Variovorax paradoxus: one gene and its partners. The protein of the gene in region 1 interacts with the protein of each later gene in a pairwise test. Links are inferred from orthologs where the notes say so. Each region holds a gene or a part of one and is shown on either strand. Other genes may lie near its edges. The genes, in order: AACL56_RS17055, AACL56_RS14855 and glnL.

Region 1 (10,837 bases):
GGTGATCCACACCAGCGCGGCCGTGAGCGCGAGGCCCACGAAGCAGGCGCCGAACAGCTTCAGCTGGCTGCCGCTGGGCGCGATGGCGTTGTCGGGAATGAGCCAGCTCGTGACGAACCAGAACGCGATCAGCGACAGCACGCCCGCCACCGCCAGTCCCTTGTAGAGCGCGGGCATCACGTTGACCATGCCCGGCGAAGCCTTCACGAAGAAGCAGCCGATGATCGACGCGACGATCGACACGCCGCCCAGCGCCAGCGGATAGAGCACCGCGTTGACCGGCGCCGCCGTGACCATCAGCGCGCCCAGCACCATCGTGGCAATGAGCGTCACGGCATAGGTCTCGAACAGGTCGGCCGCCATGCCGGCGCAGTCGCCCACGTTGTCGCCCACGTTGTCGGCGATCACGGCCGGGTTGCGCGGGTCGTCTTCAGGGATGCCGGCCTCGACCTTGCCCACCAGGTCGGCGCCCACGTCGGCGCCCTTGGTGAAGATGCCGCCGCCCAGCCGCGCGAAGATCGAGATCAGCGAGGAGCCGAAGGCGAATCCGATCAGCGGGTTGAGCAGGGAGGACAGGCCGTGGGCCCCGGCCGGAATGCCGCCGGCGGCCAGCACCCAGTAGAAGACCGACACGCCCAGCAGCCCTAGGCCCACCACCAGCATGCCGGTGATGGCGCCCCCGCGGAACGCGACGTCCAGCGCCGGGCCGATGCCGTGCGTGGCCGCCTGCGCGGTGCGCACGTTGGCGCGCACCGACACGTTCATGCCGATGAAGCCGCACGCGCCCGAGAGCACCGCGCCCACCACGAAGCCGACGGCGGTGGTCAGGTCGAGGAAGAGGGCGATCAGCACCGCCAGCACCACGCCGACGATGGCGATGGTGCTGTACTGCTTGGCAAGGTAGGCGGAGGCGCCGGCCTGGATGGCCGCTGCGATCTCCTGCATGCGGGCGTTGCCGGCGTCCTTCGAGAGAATCCAACTTCGGGCCCAGAAACCGTAGGCCACGGCCACGAGGCCGCAGACGATGGCCAGTATCAGGGGGGTGTTGCCGATCATGCTTTGCTTCTCCATTCGTTCGTTTAAGACTTGTGGAGACGGACGCCATGAACCCTGCGTGCAACGCGTACGGGGGCATGATTTCCGTCGCGTTGCTTCCTCGAAGCTCGCTGCACCGAGGTGCGGAGCCGATTGGCCAACGGTTGCAATTTACAGGCAAAAACGAGCGCGTGTGCGACCGTGCGGTGACACGGAAAGTAAACTCCGGGTTTGTCCCCATCCTTCTCATACTTTCAACTACTCGAAAAACGTCATGTCCTTCGACAAAGTTTCCCCCGGCAAGAACGTGCCCGACGCCTTCAACGTCGTGATCGAAATCCCGATGAACGCCGACCCGATCAAGTACGAAGTCGACAAGGAATCGGGCGCGATCTTCGTCGACCGCTTCATGACGACGGCCATGTACTACCCCGCCAACTACGGCTACGTGCCGCAGACCCTGTCGGGCGACGGTGACCCGGTCGACGTGCTGGTGATCGCCCCGTACCCGCTGCTGCCGGGCGTGGTCGTGCCGTGCCGCCCCCTGGGCATCCTGATGATGGAAGACGAAGCCGGCGTCGACGGCAAGGTGCTGGCCGTGCCCACCGACAAGGTGCTGCCGATCTACAGCCACTGGAAGTCGGTCGACGACGTGAACCCGATGCGCCTGAAGGCCATCAGCCACTTCTTCGAGCACTACAAGGACCTGGAAGCGGGCAAGTGGGTCAAGGTGCTGGGCTGGGAAGGCATCGACTCCGCCAGGAAGGAAATCCTGGACGGCATCGCCAACTACAAGAAGTAAGTTCTTCGTGCTGCCGCGAGGCAGCGTTCGAGGGGCGCCATGCCCCTCGAACCGGCGGCCTCAGGTCCGGACCGCGTCCGAGGCCAGCCGCATCCACTCGCGATTGACCGATCGCGCGTGCGAGTTCCAGTGGCGCGCGGCCTGCTGGAGCTCCTCCCACTGGCGCTGCGCGCCTGTGGCATCCCCTTGTTCAGCCAGCCATGCGATGTAGCGGGCACGGGTCTCGACCGTGTTGAACTGGCTCAATGCGCTTTCGAAGGCATCGCGCGCTTCCTGCTGGCGGCCGTCGGCAGCCAGTGCCCGGGCCGTGAGCACGGCGACCTCGTCCCGGCGGTAGTCGTCGCGCGTGGCGCGCAGGGCCTGCAGCGATTGCAGCGCTTCGCGCCCGGCGCTGGGGCCGCCTGCGGCAAGTAGTGCGCTGGCCAGGCCGAACTGAAGTTCGGGGTCGGAAGCCAGCGGGCCCTTCAGCGCGTCGCGGTAGTGGCCCACGGCGTCGGCTGCCTGGCCCCGGTCGAGCGCGGCCTTGGCCAGGCGCAGCTTGTTCTGCGCGGTGGGCGCGAGGTCGTAGGCCTCGGCCGCGGCGCGGTATTCGCGCTCGGGATCGATGAAGCCGATCGCCGCGCTCGCCACCTTGCCGGCGGTGCGCTGCATGCGCGAGGCGGGCAGGTACTCGACCACGAAGTACACGACGCTGCCCAGCAGCGGGAAGCTGAACAGGATGATGAGCCAGTACATCTGCTTGCCGTGGCGCATGGCATGCACCGCGAAGAACAGTGCGATCAGGATGTGCAGCCCCAGTCCGAAGATCGGCATCGGTTTTCCCCTCTGTGTTGTTGTGGATATCGGGCGCGTTTATAGCAGCCCCGCATGGCAACGCAGGGGCTGCTCAGGTCGCCTTGAACGGACTGCGCTCGCCGAGGTGATCCATGTAGTTCTCGATGCCTTCGCCCTCACGCTCTAGGAAGCGCTCGACCGCATCGGCGAAGGACGGGTGCGCCAGCCAGTGCGCGCTGGTGGTCTTCACCGGCATCAGCGCGCGCGCCATCTTGTGCTCGCCCTGTGCGCCGCCCTCGAAGCGCGTCGCGCCATGCGCAATGCACCAGGCCAGCGGCTGGTAGTAGCAGGCCTCGAAGTGCAGGCAGTCGACGCGTTCCAGCGCCCCCCAGTAGCGGCCGTAGGCAACCGGCGGTTCGCCGGGCTGTGTCGACAGCGCGATCAGGCTGGCGGCCATGGGCTTGCCGTTGCGCTCGGCGATGAACAGCAGCCAGGCCTCGGGCATCGTGTCGGCCATGCGCCGGAAGAAGTCGCGCGTGAGGTAGGGCGGGTTGCCGTGTTCGCGGTAGGTGCGTTCGTAGCAGCGGTAGAAGAAGTCCCAGTCGGCCTTGGCGATGTCGGCGCCGCGCGACCAGCGAAAGCTCACGCCGGCGTCCGCCACCTTGCGGCGTTCCTGCCGGATCTTCTTGCGCTTGTCGTGCGAGAGGCTGGCGAGGAAGGCATCGAAGTCGGGGTAGGTCCCGCCGCCGTTCGGCCCCAAGGCGAAATGCTCGCCCTCGGGGGGCTGCGAGGACGCGTCGGCGCCGGACGCGGGGGCTGCATTCGTCCAGTGGAACTGCACGGTGTTGCGCAGCATAAGGCCGGCTTCGGTGCAGGCAGCGATGTCGGCCTCGGAGCCGAACAGCAGATGCAGCGAAGACAGCTCCTGCTGCTTGCACAGGGCGATGAGCCCTTGCACCAGCAAAGTGCGGCTGGCGGCATCGCGCGCCAGCAGCCGCGCACCGGGCACGGGCGTGAACGGTACCGCGACCACGGCCTTCGGGTAATAGGCCAGGCCGTGCTGCTCATAGGCGTTGGCCCAGGCCCAGTCGAACACGTACTCGCCGTACGAATGGTCCTTGATGTAGAGCGGGCACGCCGCCTGCAAGGTCTCGCCTTGCCACAGCGTGACGAACTGCGGCATCCATCCGCTGTCGGGCGTGGCACTCCGGCTGTCGTTCAGCGCCGCGAGGTATTCGTGACGCATGAAAGGCGAGGGCTCGGCCTCGGCGGCGAGCAGTGTGTTCCATGCTTCCGGGCTCACGTCCGACGGCGATGACAAAACCCGAATGACATAATCGTTCAAGCCTTTTCTTCCTTCTGTATGACGCTCAAGCTCGCGATCGCGCAACTCAATTTTGTGGTGGGCGACATTGCCGGCAATGCAGAAAAGATCGTCGACGCCGCGCGCCAGGCGCATGCGCAGGGTGCGCGTCTGCTGCTGACGCCCGAGCTCTCCATTGCCGGCTACGCAGCGGAGGACCTGTTCCTCCGCCCCGCCTTCACCGAAGCCTGTGATGATGCCGTGAAAGGCATTGCCGCCGCTCTGGCCGACCTCAAAGACATGGTCGTGGTGGTGGGGCATCCCACGGGCGGCAGCGTGCGCAGCCGGTCGGTGGCGGTGCAGATGCGCCACAACGCGGCCAGTGTCATCAAGGAGGGCCGCATCCTCGAGACCTACGCCAAGCGAGAGCTGCCCAACTACCAGGTGTTCGACGAGCGCCGCTACTTCACGCCGGGACAGGGCAGTTGCGTGTTCGAGGCGGGCGGCGTGTCGGTCGGCCTGCTCATCTGCGAGGACGCCTGGTTCGACCAGCCGGCCGAACTGGCCCGAGAGGGCGGCGCCGAGGTGCTGGCGGTGATCAATGCGTCGCCGTACCACGTGGGCAAGGAAGGTGAACGGGTCGCGCGCATGTCGGAGCGAGCGCGGTCCGTGGGCCTGCCGCTGGTCTACGCGCACCTGGTCGGCGGACAGGACGAGGTCGTGTTCGACGGCGCTTCGTTCGCGCTGCAAGCCGACGGCGCGGTCGCCATGCAGGCCGGAAGCTTCCAGGAGAAGCTCCTCTTCGCGCAACTGGAGCGCACGGCGCAAGGCCGCGTGGGCTTCACCGATGAGCCGGGCGCCATCGCACCGGTGCGCGATGCCGAAGCCCAGCTGTGGGATGCGCTGGTGCTGGGCGTGCGCGACTACGTCGGCAAGAACGGCTTTACAGGTGCCATCCTCGGGCTTTCGGGCGGCATCGACTCCGCACTGGTGCTTGCCATCGCCGTCGATGCGCTGGGCAAGGAAAAGGTCCGCGCCGTCATGATGCCGTCGCCGTATACCGCCGACATCAGCTGGATCGACGCGCGCGACATGGCCGGCCGGCTGGGCGTGCGCTACGACGAGATTTCCATCAGGCACACCGTCGAGTCCTTCAAGGGCGCATTGGCCGGGGAGTTCGAGGGGCGGCCCGAGGACACGGCCGAGGAGAACATCCAGGCCCGCATCCGCGGCACGCTGCTGATGGCGCTGTCGAACAAGTTCGGCTCGATCGTGCTGACCACCGGCAACAAGAGCGAGATGGCCACCGGCTACTGCACCCTCTACGGCGACATGGCGGGCGGCTTCGCGGTCATCAAGGACCTGCTGAAGACCACGGTGTTCGCACTGGCCCGCTGGCGCAACGCCCACGACCCGTACGGCACCGGTGCCGAGCCCATTCCCGAGCGGATCATCACGCGCCCGCCGAGCGCTGAACTGCGGCCCGGGCAGACCGACCAGGACAGCCTCCCGCCCTACGACATCCTCGACGGAATCCTGGCACGCTACATGCAGGATGATGAGGGCATCGACGAGATCATCGCCGCGGGCTACGACCGCGCGGTGGTCGAGCGTGTCGCACGGCTGATCAAGATCAACGAATACAAGCGGCGCCAGGCGCCCGTAGGCATCCGGGTCACCCATCGAAGCTTCGGCAAGGATTGGCGTTACCCTATCACCAGCAAATTCAACGAAACCGCCGGAGCATAAAACCCATGAAGCAGATCACCGCCATCGTCAAACCCTTCAAGCTCGAGGACGTGCGCGAGGCCTTGGCCGAAGTGGGCGTCACCGGCCTCACAGTCACCGAAGTCAAGGGTTTCGGCCGCCAGAAGGGGCACACCGAGCTCTACCGCGGCGCTGAATATGTCGTCGATTTCCTGCCCAAGATGAAGGTCGAGGTGGTCGTGAACGAGGCCGACGTCGATCGATGCATCGAGGCCATCGTCAATTCGGCGCGTACCGGCAAGATCGGCGACGGGAAGATCTTCGTGACCGGGGTGGAGCGCATCGTGCGCATCCGCACGGGTGAAGAGAACGAAAACGCGGTCTGACCGATTCGCCCCCCGGCCGCGCGCACGTCGTGTCGCTTGGCCGTCCCTCTGACCGGGGCGACGCCTGAGGTCCCGCAAAGCCGGTTCCTCGCTTTTCTGAAAAGGGCCGGCCGCTGTGCAGCGGCCGCAGGGGTCAGAGGTTTTCCGAGAGGCGATCTTCTCGCGGGTGCAGGGGGACTTCAGCGCGAAGCGCCGCCAGCAGTTCAGGCACCTCGGTGCCGGTGCGGATCAGGTCCATCTGCCATTCGCCCATGAAGCCCTCGCGCACGCTGTGCGCCAGGAAGCCCAGCAGGCCGTCGTAGTAGCCGGCGGTGTTCAGGATGCCGGTCGGCTTGTCGTGATAGCCAAGCTGGCGCCAGGTCCAGATCTCGAACAGTTCCTCGAAGGTGCCGATGCCGCCCGGAAGGGCGACGAAGGCGTCGGCACGCTCGCCCATCATGGCCTTGCGCTCGTGCATGGTGTCGACCACGTGCAACTCGTCGCACAGGGGGTTGGCCAGTTCCTTGTCGACCAGCGCCTTGGGGATGATGCCGACGACCCGGCCGCCGGCCAGCCGTGTCGCCTCGGCCACGGTGCCCATCAGTCCGGTGCGGCCGCCGCCGTACACCAATTGGCCGCGGTGCTGGCCGATCCACTGGCCGACCGCTCGTGCAGCCTGGGAAAACTCGGGGCGTTCGCCGGGGCGCGAACCGCAATACACACAGATCGAAAATTCAGGAGTCATGCTGCCATCATGCCGCAGGCAGCCGGCCCGCTCATGACATGAAGCGTTGCCACAGCGCCGCAGCCCAGATCCCCCCGCACAGCGTGAGCGAGAGCAGCACCGCGGCACTGCCCATGTCCTTGGCGCGCTTGGAAAGGTCGTGCCACTCGGGGCCGATGCGGTCGATGGCGGCCTCGACAGCGGTGTTAAGCAGCTCGACGATCATCACCAGGATGGCGCTGCCCGCGAGCAACGCCACTTCGACCCAGCTGCGGCCCAGCCAGAAGGCAACCGGGATCATGACGATCGACAGGATCGCTTCCTGGCGGAAGGCCGGTTCGCTCCAGCCGGCGCGCAGGCCATGCAGCGAAATCAGCGTGGCATGCCAGACACGCTCGAAGCCCTTGCGGGACTTCTGCGGGTTGACGGCGGGGTCGGGAAGTTTCGGCAAGGCACTCATCGGCGACTCATCGGTTTGGAGGTGATGAGCCGCGTACCGGCCCAGGCGTCGTGCCAGAACTGGCGCTCGGGGTGAAAACGTGCGAGCAGGGCCCAGATGGCGACCCAGCCGAAGATCAGGACCGCCGATTCGCCGCCCGACAGCTTGAAGGGCGCAATGGCAGCCAGCGGCGGCAGGAACCAGATCCAGCTCAGCAGGTAGCGTCCGAGGGCGCGGCCCTGGGTGACCGGGCGGCCATGCGTGTCGACGATGCGGATGTTCCAGGTCTTCATGGCAAGAGTCTGGCCCTTGGTCCAGAACCAGACGAAGTACACGCCGAATACCACGAAAAGAAAAGCCTGCAGCAGGTGGCGCCGGGAATCCATCGCATCGCGCATCTGGCCCAGCGTGCTGAAGAGCCATCCCGACACGAACACCACGGCGAACAGCAGCATGCCTTCATAGAGCCAGCAAGCCATCCGCCGCCACAGACCCGGCGTGCCGGCGGCTATCGAAAGGTGAGCGGTGGTTGCAGGCGCGAAGGGCGCGGAGGGCGAGCCAGGCTGTTCGGACCCCGACGCTTCGGGAGGGCTGGAAACCATCGAAACCTTGTACCGGGAGTCAGGGGGCGGGAGCAGGCGTATCGCTTGCCGCGGGGGCAGGTACCTGTGCTTCCGGCGGCACCGGCGGCGAGGCCGTGCTCGATGACAGAGGCGCGGCGGGGGCGGCCGGGGCGACGATCACCGCGGGTGTCGCGCTGGGAGAAGTGCGCTCGGGCGGAGAGGCCACCATGAGCGTTGCGGGTGCGGACGCAGGCGCGGGCGGCGGAGTCAACAGGATCCTGGGAGTGTGCTGGCCGCCCGGCGTGACAGCCGGCACAGGCACCAGCCGCTGTGACGAGACGGGGCGCACCGGAACGGCGGCGCCGCGGGGCTTGGCCGGCGCGCGCTCGGCGAGCTTGCGCTTTTCTTCCTCGCTCAAGGCCTGGTATTGCTCCCACTTCGCCTTTCGCTCATCAGGAGGGATGCGCTTGACCTCGGCGAAATTCAACCGCGCCTGCACGCGCTGCTGGTTGCTGAGCGCGGCCCACTCGATCATCCGGCTGTGCAGGGTGTTCTGGTCGTCTGCGGACATGCTCTCGAAGTTGCGCGAGAGCGCCAGCCACTTCCTTTTCTGACCGACGTTGAGCGTGTTCCAGTGAACATTGAGCGGCTTGAGCGCATGCTGCTGCTCGGCGCTGAGTTCGCTCCATAGCGGCTTGGTCGTCGGGACGGCCTTGGGACTGGAGGTGGCCGATGGCGTCGTCGTGCCTCCCGACGACTTGGCGAAGCCCTCGGCAGGGGGTTGGGCGCTGGCGAGCGTCAGGCCGAAGGCGGCCGCTGCAAGCGCGCCTGCCCAAACGACGGCGCCCGCCTGGAGCGGGCGCGTCGGGCGGGGGGTGTTCGCGCTGGAGGAGGTGCGGCGTCGCATTCGGTCGGTCGGGGTGTCCGTCGTGAAATGTTCAGTCGGAGGCGCTGTCGGCCTTCAGGAATTGGGCGAAGCCGGGGTCGGTATAGGCAGCGGGCGGCAGATCGCCGGTGAGGAGGGCGGAGTCGACCTCGGCCAATTCGCTGGCGCGATCGTCGTCCTGCATCACGCTGATGGTGATCAGACCGGCCACGAGCGCGATCAAGGGCACCACCGAGCCGATGCGGGTCCACCAGCCGCCGCCCAGCGCGACCGAATGACCCGACTGCACCACCACGGGCGCGGTCCGCAACTGCGGCGGAAGCTTGCGAGCGGCAACAGCCTGCGCGCGCGCCACGCGCAGTCGTTCGCCGATGTCGTGCGGCAGCTCGCGGTTGCCGGCCGACAGGCGGGCGGCCAGGCGCAGGCCGAACTCGTCCTCGGCGGCGGATGATGTGGTTGGAACCATAGTGTTCATAGCGATATTCCCTTGGCCTTGAGCGCCTTGCTCAGAGCGTGAACGGCTCGCGAGCAATGGGTTTTGACGCTGCCTTCGGAGCAGCCCATCGCGGCGGCCGTCTCTGCGACGTCCATTTCCTCCCAGTAACGCATCAGGAAAGCCTCGCGTTGACGACCGGGCAAAGCTGCGATCTGCTCCTCGATCTCCTTGAAGATCTGGGCGCGGCGGGTCGTGTCTTCGGCGCTCTCCGCTTCCCTAGAGTCGGTCGGCGAGACGAAGTTCTCGAGCAGGTCGAAATCTCCGTCGTCGTCGACGGAGTCGAAGTCGCTGAGGTTGGAGAACAGCGCGCGGCGGGTCTTCTGGCGGCGGAACCAGTCGAGGGTGCAATTCGACAGGATGCGCTGGAACAGCATCGGCAACTCGGCGGCCGGCTTGTCGCCATAGTGCTGCGCCAGCTTCATCATGCTGTCCTGCACGATATCGAGCGCTGCTTCTTCATCCCGCACGTGATAGACCGAGCGCTTGAAAGCGCGCCGTTCGACGCTTTTCAGGAAGTCGGAGAGTTCTTGTTCAGTGGCCAAGCGAGAGGGGACGCGCAGGACGCGCCTCGTGGGAATGGGTCTGGCGATCGCGTATGGTTATCGCCGCGGATTATGCCTTTGTAGCTTTGCACGCCACATGAAGCGAATCTGAACGCCGGAAGTGCCATAATCCGGCCTGCAAGTCAAAAGGCAAACGGGTCACGGTCCGGCGGAACATCAGTCCGCTCATGGCTTTGGCCTTAAGTCCTGGCGCGACCTCACAAGGGTTGGCAAGGGGCACCCAAGGTATTTCGTTCCCGAAATAAACAAAGGTTGATCATGGAAATCTCCAAGGCGGAAATTCTTTCCGCGGCGGCCGCGTCCAGCGGCGCAGGCAATCCGTCGCAAGAACTCATGGGCGCAGAAGTGCTGGTCAAGGCACTGCAGGCCGAAGGCGTTCAATATGTCTGGGGCTACCCCGGCGGCGCAGTTCTCTACATCTACGACGCGTTTTACAAGCAGGACACCATCCAGCATGTGCTGGTGCGCCACGAGCAGGCCGCCGTTCACGCAGCCGACGGTTACGCACGTGCCACCGGCGAGGTCGGCGTCGCGCTGGTCACTTCCGGTCCTGGCCTGACCAACGCGGTCACCGGCATCGCAACGGCCTACATGGATTCGATCCCGATGGTGATCATCTCGGGTCAGGTGCCGACGGCGGCCATCGGCCTCGACGCCTTCCAGGAATGCGACACGGTCGGCATCACGCGCCCCATCGTCAAGCACAATTTCCTCGTCAAGGATCCCAAGGATCTGGCCATGACGATGAAGAAGGCCTTCCACATCGCACGCAGCGGCCGTCCCGGCCCCGTGGTGGTGGACGTGCCCAAGGACGTTTCCTTCAAGAAGATTCCGTACGCAGGCTACCCCGACAAGGTCGAGATGCGCTCGTACAACCCGGTGCGCAAGGGCCATGGTGGCCAGATCCGCAAGGCGCTGCAACTCTTGCTGGCGGCCAAGCGTCCCTATATCTACACCGGCGGCGGTGTGCTGCTGGGCAACGCCACCAACGAACTGCGCACGCTGGTCGACATGCTCGGCTATCCGGTCACCAACACGCTGATGGGCCTGGGCGCCTATCCGGCGAGCGACCGCAAGTTCCTTGGCATGCTGGGCATGCATGGCACCATCGAAGCCAACAACGCGATGCAGAACTGCGACGTGCTGTTGGCAGTCGGCGCGCGCTTCGACGACCGCGTGA
Region 2 (11,164 bases), 480 kb from region 1 along the record:
TCACGGTCTCGAGCATTTCGAGCATCGGCCGTGCGAGGTCTTCGAGTGTCTTGGCGGAAGACACCGAGTCGGAAAGTTGTTCGATCAAAGATTCCATGACCGACATTTTGACGGTGATGGACCGTTCGCACCGGCTTTCGCTTCGCCGGAGTCCGCATGACCTGTTGTGCTGCTCGGGAATCTGCGGGTTGACCGGACGGTCAGGACGCAAGCGCTTCCATCAGTTCGGTCTCGATCGCGAGCTGCGTCTTCTGGCCCTGTAGCTCGGGGCCGCTGATCAGGAAGGTGTCTTCGACCCGCTCGCCCAGCGTCGTGACCTTGGCGAGCTGCAGGTTCAAGTGATGGCGTGCCAGCACCCGGGCCACCGAATACAGCAGGCCGGCGCGGTCGCTCGCCGAGATATTGAGCAGCCAGCGCTGTGCCTTGTCGTCTGGAAGCAGGCTGATGCGCGGCTTGATCGGAAAGCTGCGCACCCGGCGCGAGACCCGGCCCATGCTGGGCGAGGGCAGGGCGCCGGCCTCGGTGAGTGTCTGCGCCAGGCCCTGCTCGACCATGCTGATCAGGTCGCGGTAGTGGTCCGGCAGGAAAGTCGTCACCACCTGGAAGGTGTCGAGCGCGTAGCCGTTGCTCGTGGTGTGCACCTTGGCGTCCAGGATGCTGAAGGACGCCTGGTCGAAATATCCGCAGATGCGCGCGAACAGGTCGGGCTGGTCGGGCGTGTACACCACCACCTGCAGGCCTTCGCCCACTGGCGACAGGTGCGCACGCACGATGGGTGGCGCCTTCGGATCGACCTGCACGTTCTTCGGCGGCACGAACCGCGAGAGCTGCTTGGCGTGCCAGGCGATCTCGGTGGCGTCGTGGCGCATGAAGTAGCCCACGTCGAGCGTGTCCCACAGCGCCTTGTGCGCCTCGAAGCGCTGGGCGTGCAGCGCGAGCTGCACCAGCGCCTCGCGCTTGCGTGCCTCGACTTCGGCATCCGGGTCGGGCATGCGGCCGCCCAGCGCGCGCAGCGTGTAGCGGTAGAGGTCTTCGAGCAGCTTGCCTTTCCAGGCGTTCCACACGCGCGGCGAGGTGCCCCGGATGTCGGCGATCGTCAGCAGGTACAGCGCCGTCAGGTAGCGCTCGTTGCCCACGCGCTTGGCGAACGCGCCGATGACCTCGGGGTCGCTCAGGTCCTGCTTCTGGGCGACCTGGCTCATCACGAGGTGCTCGGCCACAAGGAATTCGATGAGCCTGGCGTCCTCGCGGGCGATGCCGTGCTGCTTGCAGAAGCGCTGCACATCGCGCGCGCCCAGCGTGGAATGGTCGCCGCCGCGGCCCTTGGCGATGTCGTGGAAGAGCGCGGCCACATACAGGATCCAGGGCTTGTCCCAGCCGGCGGCGAGCTGCGAGCAGAACGGGTACTCGTGCGCATGCTCGGCGATGAAGAAGCGCCGCACGTTGCGCAGCACCATCAGGATGTGCTGGTCGACCGTGTAGACATGGAACAGGTCGTGCTGCATCTGCCCCACGATGCTGCGGAACACGCGCAGGTAGCGTCCGAGCACCGAGGTCTGGTTCATCAGCCGGAAAGCGTGCGTGATGCCGTAGGGCTGCAGCAGGATCCGCATGAAGGTCTCATGGTTGGCCGGATCGTTGCGGAACTTGCTGTCCATGACGTGGCGCGCGTTGTAGAGCGCCCGCAGGGTGCGCGCCGACAGGCCCTTCACGCCGATGGTCTTCTGGTACAGCAGGAAGGTCTCGAGCACCGCATGCGGCTCGCGCTCGTAGAGGTCGTCGCTGGCGATCTCGATCAGGCCGGCGCGCTCGTAGAAGCGCTCGTTGATCGGCGTGTGCTGCTCGTCGCTGGGCTGCAGCCGCTCGGAAATGTTCAGCAGCAGGATCTGGTTGAGCTGCGACACCGCCTTGGCGGCCCAGTAGTAGCGGCGCATGAGCGCCTCGCTCGACTTGCGCTGCGATTCGCCCTCGTAGCCGAAGCTCGCGGCTACCGCGGTCTGCAGGTCGAACACCAGCCGGTCTTCGCGGCGGTTGGCGATCACGTGCAGACGGGCGCGGATGAGCGAGAGCAGGGCCTCGTTGCGCTTGATCTGCTGGGCCTCGAAGGAGGTTGCCAGGCCATTCTTGGCGAGGTCGTCCCAGCGGCTGCCGAAGCCGGCGGCCTTGGTCATCCAGAGGATGGTCTGCAGGTCGCGCAGGCCGCCCGGCGATTCCTTGCAGTTGGGTTCCAGCGCGTAGGGGGTGTTGTCGAACTTCTGGTGGCGATGCCGCATCTCCTGTGACTTGGCCACGAAGAACGCCTGCGGATCGATGGCACGGGCGAAGCGGCGGCGAAAGGCGGTGAAAAGCTTCTTGTCGCCGGTGATCAGCCGCGCCTCGAGCAGCGAGGTCTGGACGGTGACGTCCTTTTCGGCTTCGGCCAGGCACTCCTCGAGCGTACGGACACTGGAGCCGATTTCGAGGCCCGCATCCCAGCAGTGGCCGATGAAGGCCTCGATGCGGGCTGGCTCGATGGCGTTCTCATGGCCTTCGGGCGGCAGCAGCAGCAGCACGTCGACGTCCGAATACGGAAACAGTTCCCCGCGCCCGTAGCCGCCCACGGCGACCAGCGAAAGCGCGTCGCCGAAGCCGGCGTCCTGCCACAGGGAGGCAAGCGTCTCGTCGGCCAGTGCCGAGAGCTGACGCAGCACGGTGTGCACGCTGCGCGTCGGTGCGCGTGCAAAGCGCAGGGTGTCGAAAAGGGCGAGCTTCCTGGCGCGATAGGCTTCGCGCAGCGTCGCCACGTCGATCTTGGCTGCTTCGATCACGTGCGGGGAACGCGCGGGCGCGTCAGGTCTTGGTGGAGGTGACGAAGGAGGGCAGCGGCGGGCTGCCTTCGGACAGGGTCAGCACTTCGTAGCCGGTCTCGGTGACCAGCACGGTGTGTTCCCACTGGGCCGACAGCGAATGGTCGCGCGTGACGATGGTCCAGCCGTCGTACTGGCCGCCCTTGAAGTCTTCCTTCACGTCGCGCTTGCCGGCATTGATCATCGGCTCGATGGTGAAGATCATGCCGGGCTTGAGCTCTTCCATCGTGCCCGGGCGGCCGTAGTGCAGGACCTGGGGTTCCTCGTGGAAGCGCTGGCCCACGCCGTGGCCGCAGAACTCGCGCACCACCGAGAAGCCCTGGCCTTCGGCGAACTTCTGGATCGCATGGCCCACGTCGCCCAGGTGGCCGCCGGGGCGCACCTGCATGATGCCGTGCCACATGGCCTCGAAGGTGAGGTTGCACAGGCGCTTGGCGGCGATGGAGGCGTCGCCGATCACGTACATGCGGCTGTTGTCGCCGAACCAGCCGTCCTTGATGACGGTCACGTCGACGTTCATGATGTCGCCCTTCTTCAGGGGCTTGTCATTGGGAATGCCGTGGCAGACCACGTGGTTGACCGAGGTGCAGAGCGATTTGGGGAAGGGGACGCTGCTCGCGCCCATGTAGCCCAACGTGGCGGAGGTGGTGCCCTGCTTGACCATGTATTCGGCGGCGAGCCGGTCGACGTCGTTGGTCGTGATGCCGGGCTTGATGAGGGGCGTGAGGTAATCCAGCACCTCGGAGGCAAGGCGGCAGGCGACCCGCATGGCTTCGATGCCCGCAGCGTCTTTGTAGTTAATGCTCATGCCGGAATTATCCCATCCAGCAGGTGAACCTGCCCCCGACGCGGGCCACTTCGTGTCCCCGCTGCCCTCCAATGAGGTGGCCAGCGCAGGGCGGCCCGGGGTTGGCCTAAAATTGCGGGTTAACGCGGATGGCCCCAGTCAGCGGCCATCCGCCTCGATTCCTTGATTTCCAACGCGCCCCCGAGGCCCCACCGACCGTGACGCAGCCCGCACCTCAAGCCCTTCCTGTCGTAACCATGTTCGAGGGCGGCAGCGCACTCAGCGATTTCCGCGCACGCCAGCTTCTGCCGAAGCTGCAGGCCATCGAGCCGCGCATCGAGGGCATTTCGGCCCGCTTCGTCCACCTCGTGGTGACCGAGGCCGCCCTCGGCACCGCCGAGCGCGAGCGCTTCGCGGCACTGCTGACCTATGGCGAGCCCTTCGAGTCGCCGGCCAGATCGACCACCTCGGTGGTCGTGACACCCCGCCTGGGCACCGTGTCGCCCTGGGCCTCCAAGGCCACCGACATCGCCCACAACTGCGGCCTGGCGCTGCGCCGGGTCGAACGCGTCACCCAGTACCACCTGAAACTCAAGGCCCCGCTGATCGGCAAGGCGCCCGTGCTCGAGGGCGACCAGTTGGCCGCCGCGGCCGGCCCGCTGCATGACCGCATGACCGAATCGGTGCTGGCCACCGTCGAGCAGGCGGCCAGCCTGTTCAGCGAACTGCCGGCCCAGCCCATGGCGCAGGTCGATGTGCAGGCCGGCGGCCGCGCCGCGCTGGTCGCGGCCAACACCGGCTTCGGCCTGGCGCTGGCCGAGGACGAGATCGACTACCTCGTCGATGCCTTCACCCGCCTGGGCCGCAATCCCAGCGACGTCGAACTGATGATGTTCGCGCAGGCCAACAGCGAGCACTGCCGCCACAAGATCTTCAACGCCCAGTTCACCATCGACGGCAAGGCCCAGCCCCAGAGCCTCTTCTCGATGATCCGGCACACCGAGAAGCAGAACCCGCAGCACACCGTCATCGCCTATGCGGACAACGCCTCGGTGATGGAGGGCGCGACCATCGAACGGTTCATTCCGGCCGCGGGTTCTCAGAGCTATCAGAAAGACAGCGCGCTGAGCCACGTGCTGATGAAGGTCGAGACGCACAACCATCCGACCGCGATTTCCCCGTTCCCGGGCGCCTCCACCGGCGCGGGCGGCGAGATCCGCGACGAGGGCGCCACCGGCCGCGGCTCCAGGCCCAAGGCCGGCCTGACCGGCTTCACAGTGTCGAAGCTGTGGCCTGAAGATGGTCACTACGGCAAGCCCGAGCACATCGCCAGCCCGCTGCAGATCATGACCGAGGGTCCGCTGGGCGGCGCAGCGTTCAACAACGAATTCGGCCGGCCCAACCTGCTGGGCTACTTCCGAGAGTACGAGCAGGCGGTGGCGAGCGACCTCGACACCGTGCAGCGCGGCTACCACAAGCCGATCATGATCGCGGGCGGCCTTGGCAGCATCGACGCCACGCAGACCAAGAAGATCCAGTTCCCGGCCGGCTCGCTGCTGATCCAGCTCGGCGGCCCCGGCATGCGCATCGGCATGGGCGGCAGCGCCGCCAGCTCGATGGCGACCGGCGCCAACGCGGCCGAACTCGACTTCGACTCGGTGCAGCGCGGCAACCCCGAGATCGAGCGCCGGGCGCAGGAGGTCATCAACCACTGCTGGCAGCAGGGCGCGGCCAACCCGATCCTGGCGATCCACGACGTGGGCGCCGGCGGCCTGAGCAACGCGTTTCCGGAGCTGACCAACGACGCCGGACGCGGCGCGCGCTTCGACCTGCGCGCCGTGCCGCTCGAAGAGTCGGGCATGGCGCCCAAGGAGATCTGGTGCAACGAGAGCCAGGAGCGCTATGTGCTGGCCATTGCGCCGGAGTCGCTCGAGCAGTTCAAGGCCTTCTGCGAGCGCGAGCGCTGCCCGTTCTCGGTGGTGGGCGTCGCGACCGAGGAGCGCCAGCTGCTGGTGGCAGACGAAGGCGCCAACGTGCAGCCCGTCGACATGCCGATGGACGTGCTGCTCGGCAAGCCGCCCAAGATGCACCGCGACGTGAAGAGCTTGACACGCGTCTTCAAGCCGCTCGACCTCACGGGCGTCGACCTGCAGAAGGCCGCCATCGACGTGCTGTCGCACCCGACCGTGGCCTCCAAGCGCTTCCTCATCACCATCGGCGACCGCACCGTGGGGGGCATGAGCCACCGCGACCAGATGGTCGGCCCGTGGCAGGTGCCCGTGGCCGATTGCGCCGTGACGCTCGCCGACTACAAGGGCTTTGCCGGCGAAGCCATGAGCATGGGCGAGCGCACGCCGCTGGCCGCGCTCGACGCGCCGGCCTCGGGCCGCATGGCCGTGGCCGAGGCGATCACGAACCTGCTGGCCGCGCCGATCGAGCTTTCACGCGTGAAGCTGTCGGCCAACTGGATGGCCGCCTGCGGCGAGCCCGGCGAGGACGCTGCGCTGTACGAGACGGTGAAGGCCGTGGGCCTGGAGCTGTGCCCGGCACTGGGCGTATCGATTCCGGTCGGCAAGGATTCGCTGTCCATGCGCACCCAATGGAAAGACGGCGCTGAAGCCAAGCGGGTCACCTCGCCCGTGAGCCTGATCGTGACCGCCTTCGCCTCGCTGGCCGACGTGCGCGGCACGCTCACGCCGCAACTCGACGCCGAAGAAGCCGACACCACGCTGGTGCTCGTCGACCTGGGCCAGGGCAAGCACCGCATGGCAGGCAGCATCCTGTCGCAGACGCTCAACCAGAGCGGCGACACGGTCCCCGACCTGGACGACCCGGCGCAGCTCGTGGCCCTGGTCAATGCCGTGAACGCGCTGCGCGCCGACGGCAAGATCCTGGCCATGCACGACCGCAGCGACGGCGGGCTGTTCGCCACCGCGTGCGAAATGGCGTTTGCCGGCCACGTGGGCGTGGCGCTGAACGTCGACATGCTCGTGACGGAAGGCGACGGCATTTCCGACAGCCGCATGGAGACCGGCGACGCCAAGAACTGGGCGCAGCAGGTCAGCGCGCGTCGCGAAGAACTCACGCTCAAGGCGCTGTTCAACGAAGAACTCGGCATGGTGCTGCAGGTGCGCACCGCCGAGCGCAACGACGTCATGCAGGTGCTGCGTGCCCACGGCCTCAGCACGCACAGCCACTTCGTCGGCAAGACGCGCCCCGCCAGCTCCGCCATGGATGCGGGCAAGGGCAAGGTCGAAATCTGGCGCGATGCCAAGTCGGTGTTCAGCGCCAGCCTGCACGACCTGCACCAGGTGTGGGATTCGGTCAGCTGGAAGATCGCCCGCGAGCGCGACAACCCGGCCTGCGCCGACGCCGAGCACGCCGCAGCGGGCGTGCCGAACGACCCGGGCATGCACGTGTTCCTGCCGAACGCGCAACAGTCCGTGGCTCTGGCACCGGCCATCCTGCAGTCGCGCCCCAAGGTCGCGATCCTGCGCGAGCAGGGCGTCAACTCGCACGTCGAGATGGCCTACGCCTTCACCGAAGCGGGCTTCGAGGCCTTCGACGTGCACATGACCGACCTGCAGTCGGGCAGGGCGGACCTCGCCGATTTCAAGGGCGTGGTGGCCTGCGGTGGCTTCAGCTATGGCGATACGCTGGGCGCCGGCATCGGCTGGGCGCGCAGCATCACCTTCAACCCGAAGCTGGCCGAGCAGTTCAAGACCTTCTTCGGCCGCGCCGACACCTTCGGGCTGGGCGTGTGCAACGGCTGCCAGATGTTCGCCGAACTGGCCGACATCATTCCGGGCGCCGAAGCCTGGCCGCGATTCACCACCAACCAGAGCGAGCGCTTCGAGGCGCGGCTGTCGATGGTCGAGGTGCTGGAGTCGCCCAGCATCTTCTTCGCGGGCATGGCCGGCAGCCGCCTGCCGATCGCCGTGGCGCACGGCGAGGGCTACGCCAACTTCAAGCATCGTGGCGACGCGGCCAAGGCCATCGGCGCGATGCGCTTCGTCGACAACCACGGCCAGCCGACCGAGCAGTACCCGTTCAACCCGAACGGCAGCGCCGGCGGCCTGACCTCGGTGACCACGCCGGACGGTCGCTTCACCGCGGTCATGCCGCACCCGGAGCGCGTGTTCCGCAACATCCAGATGAGCTGGACCTCGGGCGACCGCAGCGAACTCAGCCCCTGGATGCAGATCTGGCGCAACGCGCGCAAGTGGGTGGGCTGACCGGCCGATGCTCGATCTCGATCACCCGCAAAGCCGGCATGTGCTGGAAGCGGCGCGGATCGAGGACCTGATCCGCAAGCAGCTGCTCACGTGGCGCGCCGACGAGGCACTGGCCTCGTCGGCGCGCATTGAGATCCTGCAGGTGCTGCTGCCGCAGCTCGAAGCGCTCAACGCGGCGCACTTCGGAGCATCGCGCAGGATCCACGGCACGCTCGACGCATTGGGCAAAGCCGTGCAGGGCATCGATGCCGACAAGGCGTGGCAGGTCTTCGGAGCCTTCGACGGGCCAGGAGACAACTTCGGTACCTGGGCCATCTGAAGCAGGCGACCGGCCGGCCATGAAAAAAGCGACCCGAAGGTCGCTTTTTCTATTCGCGGAACACCGCGAACCCTGGGGGTGTACGAGTTACTCCACCTTCGCCTTCGCGCGCAGTTCTTCCTGGTACTTCTGCAGGCGTTGCTGCTGCAGCTGCTGCGTGATCTGCGGCTTCACTTCCTCGATCTTCGGCAGCTGCGCCTGGCGGATGTCGTCCACGCGGATGATGTGGTAGCCGAATTGGGTCTTGATGGGCGCGGGGGTGGTCTCGCCCTTCTTGAGCTTGATCATCGCTTCCGAGAACTCGGGCACGAAGCTCGCGGGATTGGCCCAGTCGAGGTCGCCGCCGTTGGCACCCGAACCCGGATCCTTGCTCTGCTTCTTGGCGATGTCTTCGAACTTGGCGCCCTTCTTTAGGTCGGCCATGATCTTCTTGGCCTGGTCTTCGGTCTCCACCAGGATGTGGCGGGCCTTGTATTCCTTGCCGCCGTTGGCCGCCACGAACTTGTCGTACTCGGCCTTCACGTCGGCGTCCGACACCGGGTTGGTCTTGCGGTAGTTCTCGAACAGCGCGCGGATCAGGATGGCCTGGCGGGCGAGTTCGAGCTGGTTCTTGTAGTCCTCGCTGACGTCGAGACCCTGCTTCTGCGCTTCCTGCATGAACACTTCGCGCGCCACGATTTCCTCGCGCAGCTGGCTTTGCATTTCAGGCGTCACCGGACGGCCTGCGGCTGCCAGTTGCTGGGCCAGAACGTCCATGCGGGCCTTGGGCACCGGCTTGCCGTTCACGATGGCTGCGTTCTGCGCCAGCGCCGCCGTGGAAGTGGCACCGAGCAGCACTGCGGCCGCGACGGCCTGCAAGATTTGTTTTTTCATGGAATGAATATCGAGCTGGGAAGGAAATGCGCTTGTAGGAAAACGCGCGGGAAAGAAAGCAGGGAAGGGGAGGAAAAGGGGAGCGCTGCAACCGCGTCGAAAGCGGTGCGAGCTTGCGTTGGACGACTCAGAGCACCTCGATGGCGATGGCGTGCAGACCCTGTGCGATAAAAACCTGGAGGGCATCATACACAAGCCGATGCCGCGCCACGCGGGGATTCCCGTCGAACATGGGGGAGGCGATGCGCACGCGGAAATGGGTGCCGTAGCCCGCCGCATTGGCGCCCGAATGGCCCGCATGGGCAGCGCTTTCGTCGATCACTTCGAGCTCGGTCGGGGCGAGCTTCTCGCGCAATACGGCCTCGAGGGCTGCGGTGGTCGGCAACTCTGCGGTGGTGCTCATGGTGCCTCCCGTCATGCCGTGGGCTTGTCGTCGTTCTTAAGGTGCGGGGCGATGTACAGGCCCTGCGCCACCAGGAAGACGATCGGGAATACGTAGCCCCAGAGCTTGAAGTTGACCCAGGCCTCGGTCGTGAAGTACGCCGCCACATAGCCGTTGATGAGGGCCATGAACAGGCAGTAGCCGATCCACGCCACGTTCAGCCGGCCCCAGATGCGATCGGGCAGCTCGAGCTGCGAGCCCAGCAGCATCTTGAGAAAGTTCTTCTTCAGCGCCCAGAGCGCCACTGCCAGCGCGATGGCCATGGCGCCGTACAGCACGGTCGGCTTCCACTTGATGAAGCGGTCGTCATGCAGCACGAGCGTGAGCGTGCCGAACAGCAGGATCAGCACCAGCGTGGCCTTCTGCATGGCCTGCAGCTTGCGCTCGGTGGCGTAGATGATGGCCATCTGCACCACGGTGGCGGCCATCAGCACGCCGGTGGCGGTGTAGATGTCGCCGAGCTTGTACGCGACGAAGAACAGCAGGATCGGAAAGAAGTCGAGGATCAGTTTCATTTTTTCTGGAAGTCGAGCGAAGCCGAGTTCATGCAATAGCGCAGGCCGGTTTCGGTGGGGCCGTCGGGGAACACGTGGCCCAGGTGGGCGCCGCAGCCGGCGCAGACATTCTCGGTGCGCACCATGCCGTACGAGCGGTCGACGATGTTCCGGATGGCGCCGGGCACCGCCTCCTGCGAGAAGCTCGGCCAGCCGCAGCCGGCATCGAACTTGGTCGCGGAGTCGAACAGCTTGGCGCCGCAGCAGACGCAGTGGTAGGTGCCGTCGTCCCAGTGCGCCTCGTACTTGCCCGTGAAAGGGCGTTCGGTGGCGGCATGGCGCGTCACCTCGAAGGCGGCAGGTTCGGCGCCTTTTTCAGCCAGAAGGGCTTTCCATTCGGCGTCGGTCTTCTGTACGGGCAGGGTCATGAGGAACAGCTGATTTCGATCGTGGAGGCCCAGTCGGGCGGAAAGCCGGCGTAGGCGTCGTGTCCGGGGTGTTCGTCGAAGGGGGTTTCGAGCAGGGCCAGCAAGGTTGCCACACCCGAGTGGTCCTTTTCCTGACTTGCCTCGATGGCTTGTTGGCCCAGGTGGTTGCGCAACACGAACTTGGGGTTGGACCTGAGCATCAGATCGGCCGCTTGCCCAAGGTCCACGGTCGCATGGCGCTCCGAAAACGATAGCATCCATGCGTCGAAGCCTTCGCGATCCGGGAACAGGTCGCGCACCGGTTCGGCGTTGCCGTCGGCCATGTAGTGCGAGAGCCGGCGCCAGAAGATCGTGTAGTCGACCTTGCCTGCGGCCAGCAACTTGAGCACGCCCTCGACCAGCGGCCGGTCGCCTTCGGCCGCATCCGCCAGGCCCAGCTTGTCGCGCATGCGGCCTTCGAACTCCTGCGGAAACACGGTCTTGTACGACTCGAGCGCGGACACGGCAAGGTCCTGGTCGCCGATGAGCGGCAGCAGCGCCTGCGCGAGGCAGAACAGGTTCCAGTAAGCCACGTTGGGCTGCTGGTTGAAGGCGTAGCGCCCGCTGGTGTCGCTGTGGTTGCAGATGTGGCGCGGATCGAAGCCGTCGAGGAACTGGAACGGCCCGTAGTCGATGGTGAGCCCGAGGATGCTCATGTTGTCGGTGTTCATCACCCCGTGGCAGAAGCCCACGGCCTGCCA
Region 3 (5,926 bases), 1.2 Mb from region 1 along the record:
TGCCACAGCCTCGACCAGGCCCTGGAATACCTGGACAAGGACCGTGCGTTCCTGACCAAGGGCGGCGTGTTCACCGATGCCTACATCGATGCTTACATCGAACTGAAGATGCAGGAAGTCACGCGCTTCCGCATGGCGACGCACCCCGTCGAGTTCGACATGTACTACTCGCTGTAATTTGGCTCGCCTCCAGGCTGTGCGCACTTCGTGTCGCTTCGCCTTCCTACCGGGGGCGATACCTGCGGCCCGGCAAAGCCGGTTCCGCGGTATCCCTGGAAGGGGGCTTGGCGCAGCGCGGTGTGTAGGCCCGATGGGTTAAGAAAAGGACGGCTTGCCGTCCTTTTTCATTGGGGTGGAACATCTGGTCACCATTGGCGTCGAATTGCATGAAAATGCGCCTTTGTCGCGCTGTCCACCGCCAATAACCGATACACATGAAGACTGCTTCCCTCATTTTCCTGGCCGGTTCACTGCTCGCGCTGCCGGCGCTCGCGCAGGAGCGCGTCTGGCGTTGCGGCAATGAATACACCAACAACGCCTCCATCGCCCAGCAGAAGGGATGCAAGCCGCTCGAAGGCGGCAACGTCACGGTCGTGCAGGGCACGAGGCCTTCGGGCGGTGGCGGCGGTTCGACGTCGTCGTCCTCGGGTTCGTCTGCAGCGCGTGCGCCGGCGGGCAGCCCGCGCGTCGAAGGCGTCGACCAGCGCGCCCGCGATGGCGAGGCGCGTTCGGTGCTCGAGTCCGAGCTCAAGAAGGCCGAGGCGCGCCAGGCCGAGCTGCAGAAGGAATACAACAACGGCGAGCCCGAGAAGCAGGGCAGCGAAAGCAAGAACTATCAGAAGTACCTGGACCGCGTCGCCGAAATGAAGGCCGAGCTGGCGCGCAACGAGAGCGATATCGCCGGCATCCGCCGCGAGATCGGCCGTCTGCCCGTCAAGCAGCCCTGATCACATGGTGTTCGGGAAGAAGGCGAACGGCGCCAACCTGCGCTTCAAGTCCTTCGACCTGCTGTCCACGCTGATCGCGGTGGTCAACGGCAACGGCTCCGTGCTGTTTGCCAACGCAGGCCTCGAGGACGCACTGGGCACATCGCGACGCACGCTCGAGGGATCGCAGTTCGGTGCCTGTTTCCACGAGCCGCAGGTGCTGCGCACTGCCATCGACGGCGCCAGCAGCAACGACTTCGCAACGCTGCGCTACGAAGCCTTCCTGCGTCGCGTCAATCACGAGCTGATGCCGGTGCAGGTCACGCTGTCGCACGGCGACAGGAAGGGCGAGCTCATCATCGAGATGTCGCCGCTCGAGCAGCAGGTGCGCCAGGACCGCGAGGAGCGCCTCATCGACCAGGCGCAGGCCAACAAGGAACTCATCCGCAACCTCGCGCACGAGATCAAGAATCCGCTGGGCGGCATCCGCGGTGCGGCGCAGCTGCTGCAGATGGAGGTCGAGTCCCGCGACCTCATCGAATACACCCAGGTCATCATCCACGAGGCCGACCGGCTGCAGACGCTGGTCGACCGGCTGCTGGCGCCGCACCGGCGCCCGCACGTGGTGGGCGACGTGAACATCCACGAGGTGTGCGAGCGCGTGCGCTCGGTCATCCTGGCGGAATTTCCGCGCGACCTGCACATCGAGCGCGACTTCGACGTCTCGATCCCCGAGTTCCGCGGCGACCGCGAGCAACTCATCCAGGCCACGCTGAACATCGCGCACAACGCGGCGCAGGCGCTGGCCGAGCGTCGCGCCGCGGGCGATGCGCAGATCACTTTCAAGACGCGCGTGGCACGCCAGGTGATCTTCAACAAGCAGTGGTATCGACTGGCACTGGAATTGCATGTCATCGACAATGGACCGGGTGTGCCGGACACGATCAAGGACCGCATCTTCTATCCGCTCGTCTCGGGCAGGGAAGGCGGGACCGGGCTGGGGCTGACGCTCGCGCAAACCTTTGTGCAGCAGCATCACGGCGTGATCGAGTGCGACAGCGTCCCGGGCCGAACCGATTTCAAGATATTGATACCGCTGCCCTAGCGCAGCACCGGCAACAGAGGAGATGCATGAAGCCGATCTGGATAGTTGATGACGACCAATCGATTCGCTTCGTGCTCGAGAAGGCTCTGCTGCGCGAAGACCTGCCCACGCGCAGTTTCACGAATACCCGAGAGGTGCTGGCCGCCCTCGAGCAGGCCGGCGACGACGAGCAGCAGGCGCCCCAGGTCCTGGTGAGCGACATCCGGATGCCGGGCGGCTCCGGGCTCGACCTGCTCGACAAGATCAAGGCCCGGCACCCCGGCCTGCCCGTCATCATCATGACGGCGTTCTCCGACCTCGACAGCGCCGTCTCGGCCTTTCAAGGCGGTGCCTTCGAATACCTGCCCAAACCCTTCGACCTGCCGCGTGCGGTCGAGCTCATCCGCCGCGCGGTCGACGAAAGCCAGCGCGAGGAAGTCGCGGAAGAACGTATGGTCGCTGCGCCCGAGATGCTCGGCCAGGCGCCCGCGATGCAGGACGTGTTCCGCGCCATCGGCCGGCTCTCGCAGAGCAACGTCACGGTGCTCATCACCGGCGAATCGGGCTCGGGCAAGGAGCTGGTGGCGCGCGCGCTGCACAAGCACTCGCCGCGCGCCAACGGCCCGTTCGTGGCCATCAACACCGCCGCCATCCCGAAGGACCTGCTCGAGAGCGAGCTCTTCGGCCATGAGCGCGGCGCCTTCACCGGCGCGCAGACCATGCGCCGCGGCCGCTTCGAGCAGGCCGAGGGCGGCACGCTGTTCCTCGATGAAATCGGCGACATGCCCTTCGACCTGCAGACGCGCCTGCTGCGCGTACTCAGCGACGGCCACTTCTATCGCGTGGGCGGCCACAACTCGGTGAAGGCCAACGTGCGGGTCATCGCGGCCACCCACCAGGACCTGGAGCAGCGCGTCAAGCTCGGCGGCTTCCGCGAAGACCTGTTCCACCGTCTCAACGTGATCCGCCTGCGCCTGCCGGCCCTGCGCGAACGCGGCGAGGACGTGCCCGCGCTCACGCGCCACTTCCTGCAGGTCAGCGCGCGGCAACTCGGCGTGGAGCCCAAGCGCATTTCCGATGCCGCGCTGGCCAGGCTCGCGGCCTTCAGCTTCCCCGGCAACGTGCGGCAGCTCGAGAACATCTGCCACTGGCTGACCGTGATGGCGCCAGCCCAGCTGATCGAGGCCAAGGACCTGCCGCCCGAAGTGATGGCCGGCGGCGCCGCCGTCGATGCCCACGCCCATGCGGCGGAGAGCGCGGCCACGGCCCCTGCCGGAATGCCGCAGCAGGCCGTGGCGCCGCTGCCGGTGGCGGGCGTCGAGGCGCCATCGGCCACACACAGCGCACACGCCGCAGCCGACGCTCCGGAGGCTCCCGCCGCGGGCGGCGTCAGCAGCTGGGAAGGCGGCCTCGAGGCCGAGGCGCAGGCGCTGCTGGCGGCCGGGCGCACCGACGTGTGGGACGTGCTGTCGCGCCGCTTCGAGTCGCGCCTGATCCTCACGGCGCTGGCCAATACGCGCGGTCGCCGCATCGAGGCCGCGCAGAAGCTGGGCATCGGGCGCAACACCATCACCCGGAAGATCCAGGAACTCGGCATCGAATGAAAAAGGCCCCTCGGGGCCTTTTTTTATGCCGGTTCGCGGGTGTCTTCGCTATCGGCTGCGTTGTCCGAGGGTCAGCGAGTCCAGCTGGAAGTTGCCGCTCTTGTCCCAGAGCCACGTGTCCACGTAGGTGTGGGCGCCCAGCTTTCCGGGGTTGGGCAGCGGCGACGTGGCCTTGATCAGCTCCGCGATCTTCGGCGGCACCTCGGGTGCATGGCTCGGCGTGCGGCTGAAACCCACGCGCACCACCTTGCCGGTGGCATCGATGTCGGTCTCGACCACCACCACCGCGTAGACCAGCGGCGGGATCTTGCCCTTGTAGATGCGGCTGGCGTACTTGTTGTAGATGTGGCGCGCGCCGATCTTGCGGTAGGCCCGCACGGCCGGCGTCTGCGCCGTGATCAGCCGCACCGTGGCCACTTCGCGCCCGCTCGAGGAAGCCTCGTCCGCGGGCGATTCGGACGTGGACGAGGAGGCCCCTGCGCCGCCCTCCGCCTTGTCGGCGGACTTCAGCAGCGAACAGGCCGACAGTGCCAGTGCCGCCGCCAGCAGGGCGACGCGGCTGGCCGTGCGATGGAGCTTCGCCATGGTCTCAGGCTCCCTGGTCAAGATCGAGCACCACCGGTGCGTGATCGCTGGGCTTTTCCCATTTGCGCGGCACGCGGTCGATGACGCAGCCCTTCACGCGCGGCAGCAGCGGCTGGCTCACGAGGATGTGGTCGATGCGCAGGCCGCGGTTCTTCTGGTAGCCCAGCATGCGGTAGTCCCACCACGAGAAGCTCTTCTCGGGCTGCTCGAACATGCGGAAGCTGTCGGTCAGGCCCAGCTCGAGCAGCGCCTTGAAATGGTTGCGTTCCTCGGTCGTGTGGTGGATGGTTTCCTTCAGGCCCACAGGGTCGAAGCTGTCGCGGTCCTCGGGCGTGACGTTGAAGTCGCCCAGCAGCACCAGGTTCGGGTGTGCGGCCAGCTCTTGGCGCAGCTGGTCGTGCAGCGCCTCGAGCCACTTCATCTTGTAGGCGAACTTTTCCGAGCCCGGCGCCTGCCCGTTCACGAAGTAGCAGTTGACCACGCGCAGCGGACCGGAGGGCGTCTCGATGGTCGCCGCGATCACGCGCGACTGGTCGTCCGTGAAACCGCCGATGTTCTTCACCACGTCGCGGACCGGCGCGAGGCTCAGGATGGCGACGCCGTTGTAGGTCTTCTGGCCGAACACCGCGGCCTCGTAGCCCGCGGACTTCAGGACCTCGAGCGGAAACTTGTCGTCCGTCATCTTGAGCTCCTGCAGGCAGAGCACGTCGACCGGGTTGGCAATGAGCCAGTCGAGCACGTGCTGCAGGCGCGCGGTGAGGGAGTTGACGTTCCAGGTGGCGATTTTCATGTGGGCGGCGGTCTGTGCGAGGGCTGTCGGTGTGGCGCGGCGGCGTGGCATGGTTGCCCCGCCGGCCGTGCCGCGAAAGGAGTTCCGGCGCACATTCTGCCGCGCCCGCGGCCGGGCCCTGTATCAGACGGAGACGCGTACGTCTACGCGCCCCCAACCCCGGTCTACAGCGCGATCACGTCCGGAATGGCCTTGTTCGCCTTGAAGCAGGACAGCGCCTCCATCTGCTTCCACGCCTGCAGCTGCGTGAAGTTGGTCTGGTACTCGATGTAGCAGCCTGTCAGCGCCTCGTCGATGATCTTGTCGGCGCGCTCGAACAGGATCTGGTTGTCTTCCAGGTCGCGGAAGTAGGTGCGCCAGGTGTCGCGCTCGCTGGAGCGTCCGAGCAGCGTGAGGTAGCTGGAATAGAAGAGCGAGTTGAACGCGCGGCCCAGGTTGTCCTGATACACGGTGAACTCGCCGCCGCCGCCCATGCCCACGCCCACCGTCACGTCGGCCTCGATGCCGAGCTTGGAGCCCCCGAAGGCCGACGACTCGAACTCGAGCGCGAACGAGGCGCCGACGCCGACCGACAGCGAACCCTTGGCCGTGCCCTTGATGATGTCGTAGCCGCACATGCGCAGCGACAGCGAGGCCTCGCCCTTGATGCGCGCGCCGGCGAAGGCTTCGGCCTTGAGCTCGAGCTTCACGCCGTCCACCGTGGCGCTGAACTCGACCTCGGCCGTGGCCATGGCGCCCGCGAAAGCCTCGGCGCTGGCCTCGATCAGGAAGATGTCGGCCACGTCGATGTTCGCGTCCACCTTGATCTTCACGCCCACCATCGCCTCGACGCTGCCCTTGACCGTGACGCCCTTGCCCTTCTCGTACGTGGCCTCGCCCTCGGCGCTGAGCGACGCGCCAGCGAAGGCCTCGGCCTTGAACTCGGCACGCAGCCCGG

The links.
Region 2: the proteins of AACL56_RS17055 (region 1) and AACL56_RS14855 interact in binary tests that used the Escherichia coli proteins (3 or more experiments, as listed by UniProt). The link is inferred for Variovorax paradoxus from one-to-one orthologs.
Region 3: the proteins of AACL56_RS17055 (region 1) and glnL interact in binary tests that used the Escherichia coli proteins (3 or more experiments, as listed by UniProt). The link is inferred for Variovorax paradoxus from one-to-one orthologs.

Annotation. Positions count from the first base shown.
Region 1 is NZ_LR743507.1:3,717,540-3,728,376, reverse strand. Bases 4,473-7,337 are described here. They hold AACL56_RS17055 (P-II family nitrogen regulator), read left to right. Parts: upstream 4,473-5,668; coding sequence 5,669-6,007; downstream 6,008-7,337. Other genes in these bases: AACL56_RS17040 (RDD family protein), read right to left, coding at 7,167-7,337; AACL56_RS17045 (diacylglycerol kinase), read right to left, coding at 6,763-7,170; AACL56_RS17050 (TIGR00730 family Rossman fold protein), read right to left, coding at 6,141-6,731; AACL56_RS17060 (NAD+ synthase), read left to right, coding at 4,473-5,663. Also shown: AACL56_RS17080 (sodium-translocating pyrophosphatase), read right to left, coding at 1-1,056; ppa (inorganic diphosphatase), read left to right, coding at 1,310-1,837; AACL56_RS17070 (hypothetical protein), read right to left, coding at 1,898-2,650; AACL56_RS17065 (GNAT family N-acetyltransferase), read right to left, coding at 2,724-3,956; more of AACL56_RS17060, read left to right, coding at 3,975-4,472; more of AACL56_RS17040, read right to left, coding at 7,338-7,751; AACL56_RS17035 (DUF3106 domain-containing protein), read right to left, coding at 7,771-8,619; AACL56_RS17030 (DUF3619 family protein), read right to left, coding at 8,651-9,073; AACL56_RS17025 (RNA polymerase sigma factor), read right to left, coding at 9,070-9,636; AACL56_RS17020 (acetolactate synthase 3 catalytic subunit), read left to right, coding at 9,916-10,837. UniProt on the Escherichia coli protein: P-II indirectly controls the transcription of the glutamine synthetase gene (glnA). P-II prevents NR-II-catalyzed conversion of NR-I to NR-I-phosphate, the transcriptional activator of GlnA. When P-II is uridylylated to P-II-UMP, these events are reversed.
Region 2 is NZ_LR743507.1:3,243,231-3,254,394, forward strand. The notes cover bases 1-3,192. They hold AACL56_RS14855 ([protein-PII] uridylyltransferase), read right to left. Parts: upstream 2,808-3,192; coding sequence 201-2,807; downstream 1-200. Other genes in these bases: AACL56_RS14850 (sensor domain-containing diguanylate cyclase), read right to left, coding at 1-97; map (type I methionyl aminopeptidase), read right to left, coding at 2,830-3,192. In the rest of the region: more of map, read right to left, coding at 3,193-3,654; purL (phosphoribosylformylglycinamidine synthase), read left to right, coding at 3,891-7,868; AACL56_RS14870 (hypothetical protein), read left to right, coding at 7,876-8,187; AACL56_RS14875 (peptidylprolyl isomerase), read right to left, coding at 8,275-9,060; AACL56_RS14880 (BolA family protein), read right to left, coding at 9,188-9,463; AACL56_RS14885 (septation protein A), read right to left, coding at 9,475-10,017; peptide-methionine (R)-S-oxide reductase MsrB, read right to left, coding at 10,014-10,424; AACL56_RS14895 (protein adenylyltransferase SelO), read right to left, coding at 10,421-11,164.
Region 3 is NZ_LR743507.1:2,509,277-2,515,202, forward strand. What follows is about bases 1-2,991. They hold glnL (nitrogen regulation protein NR(II)), read left to right. Parts: upstream 1-951; coding sequence 952-2,031; downstream 2,032-2,991. Other genes in these bases: glnA (type I glutamate--ammonia ligase), read left to right, coding at 1-177; AACL56_RS11330 (hypothetical protein), read left to right, coding at 435-947; ntrC (nitrogen regulation protein NR(I)), read left to right, coding at 2,058-2,991. In the rest of the region: more of ntrC, read left to right, coding at 2,992-3,614; AACL56_RS11345 (hypothetical protein), read right to left, coding at 3,663-4,199; xth (exodeoxyribonuclease III), read right to left, coding at 4,204-4,989; AACL56_RS11355 (hypothetical protein), read right to left, coding at 5,154-5,926.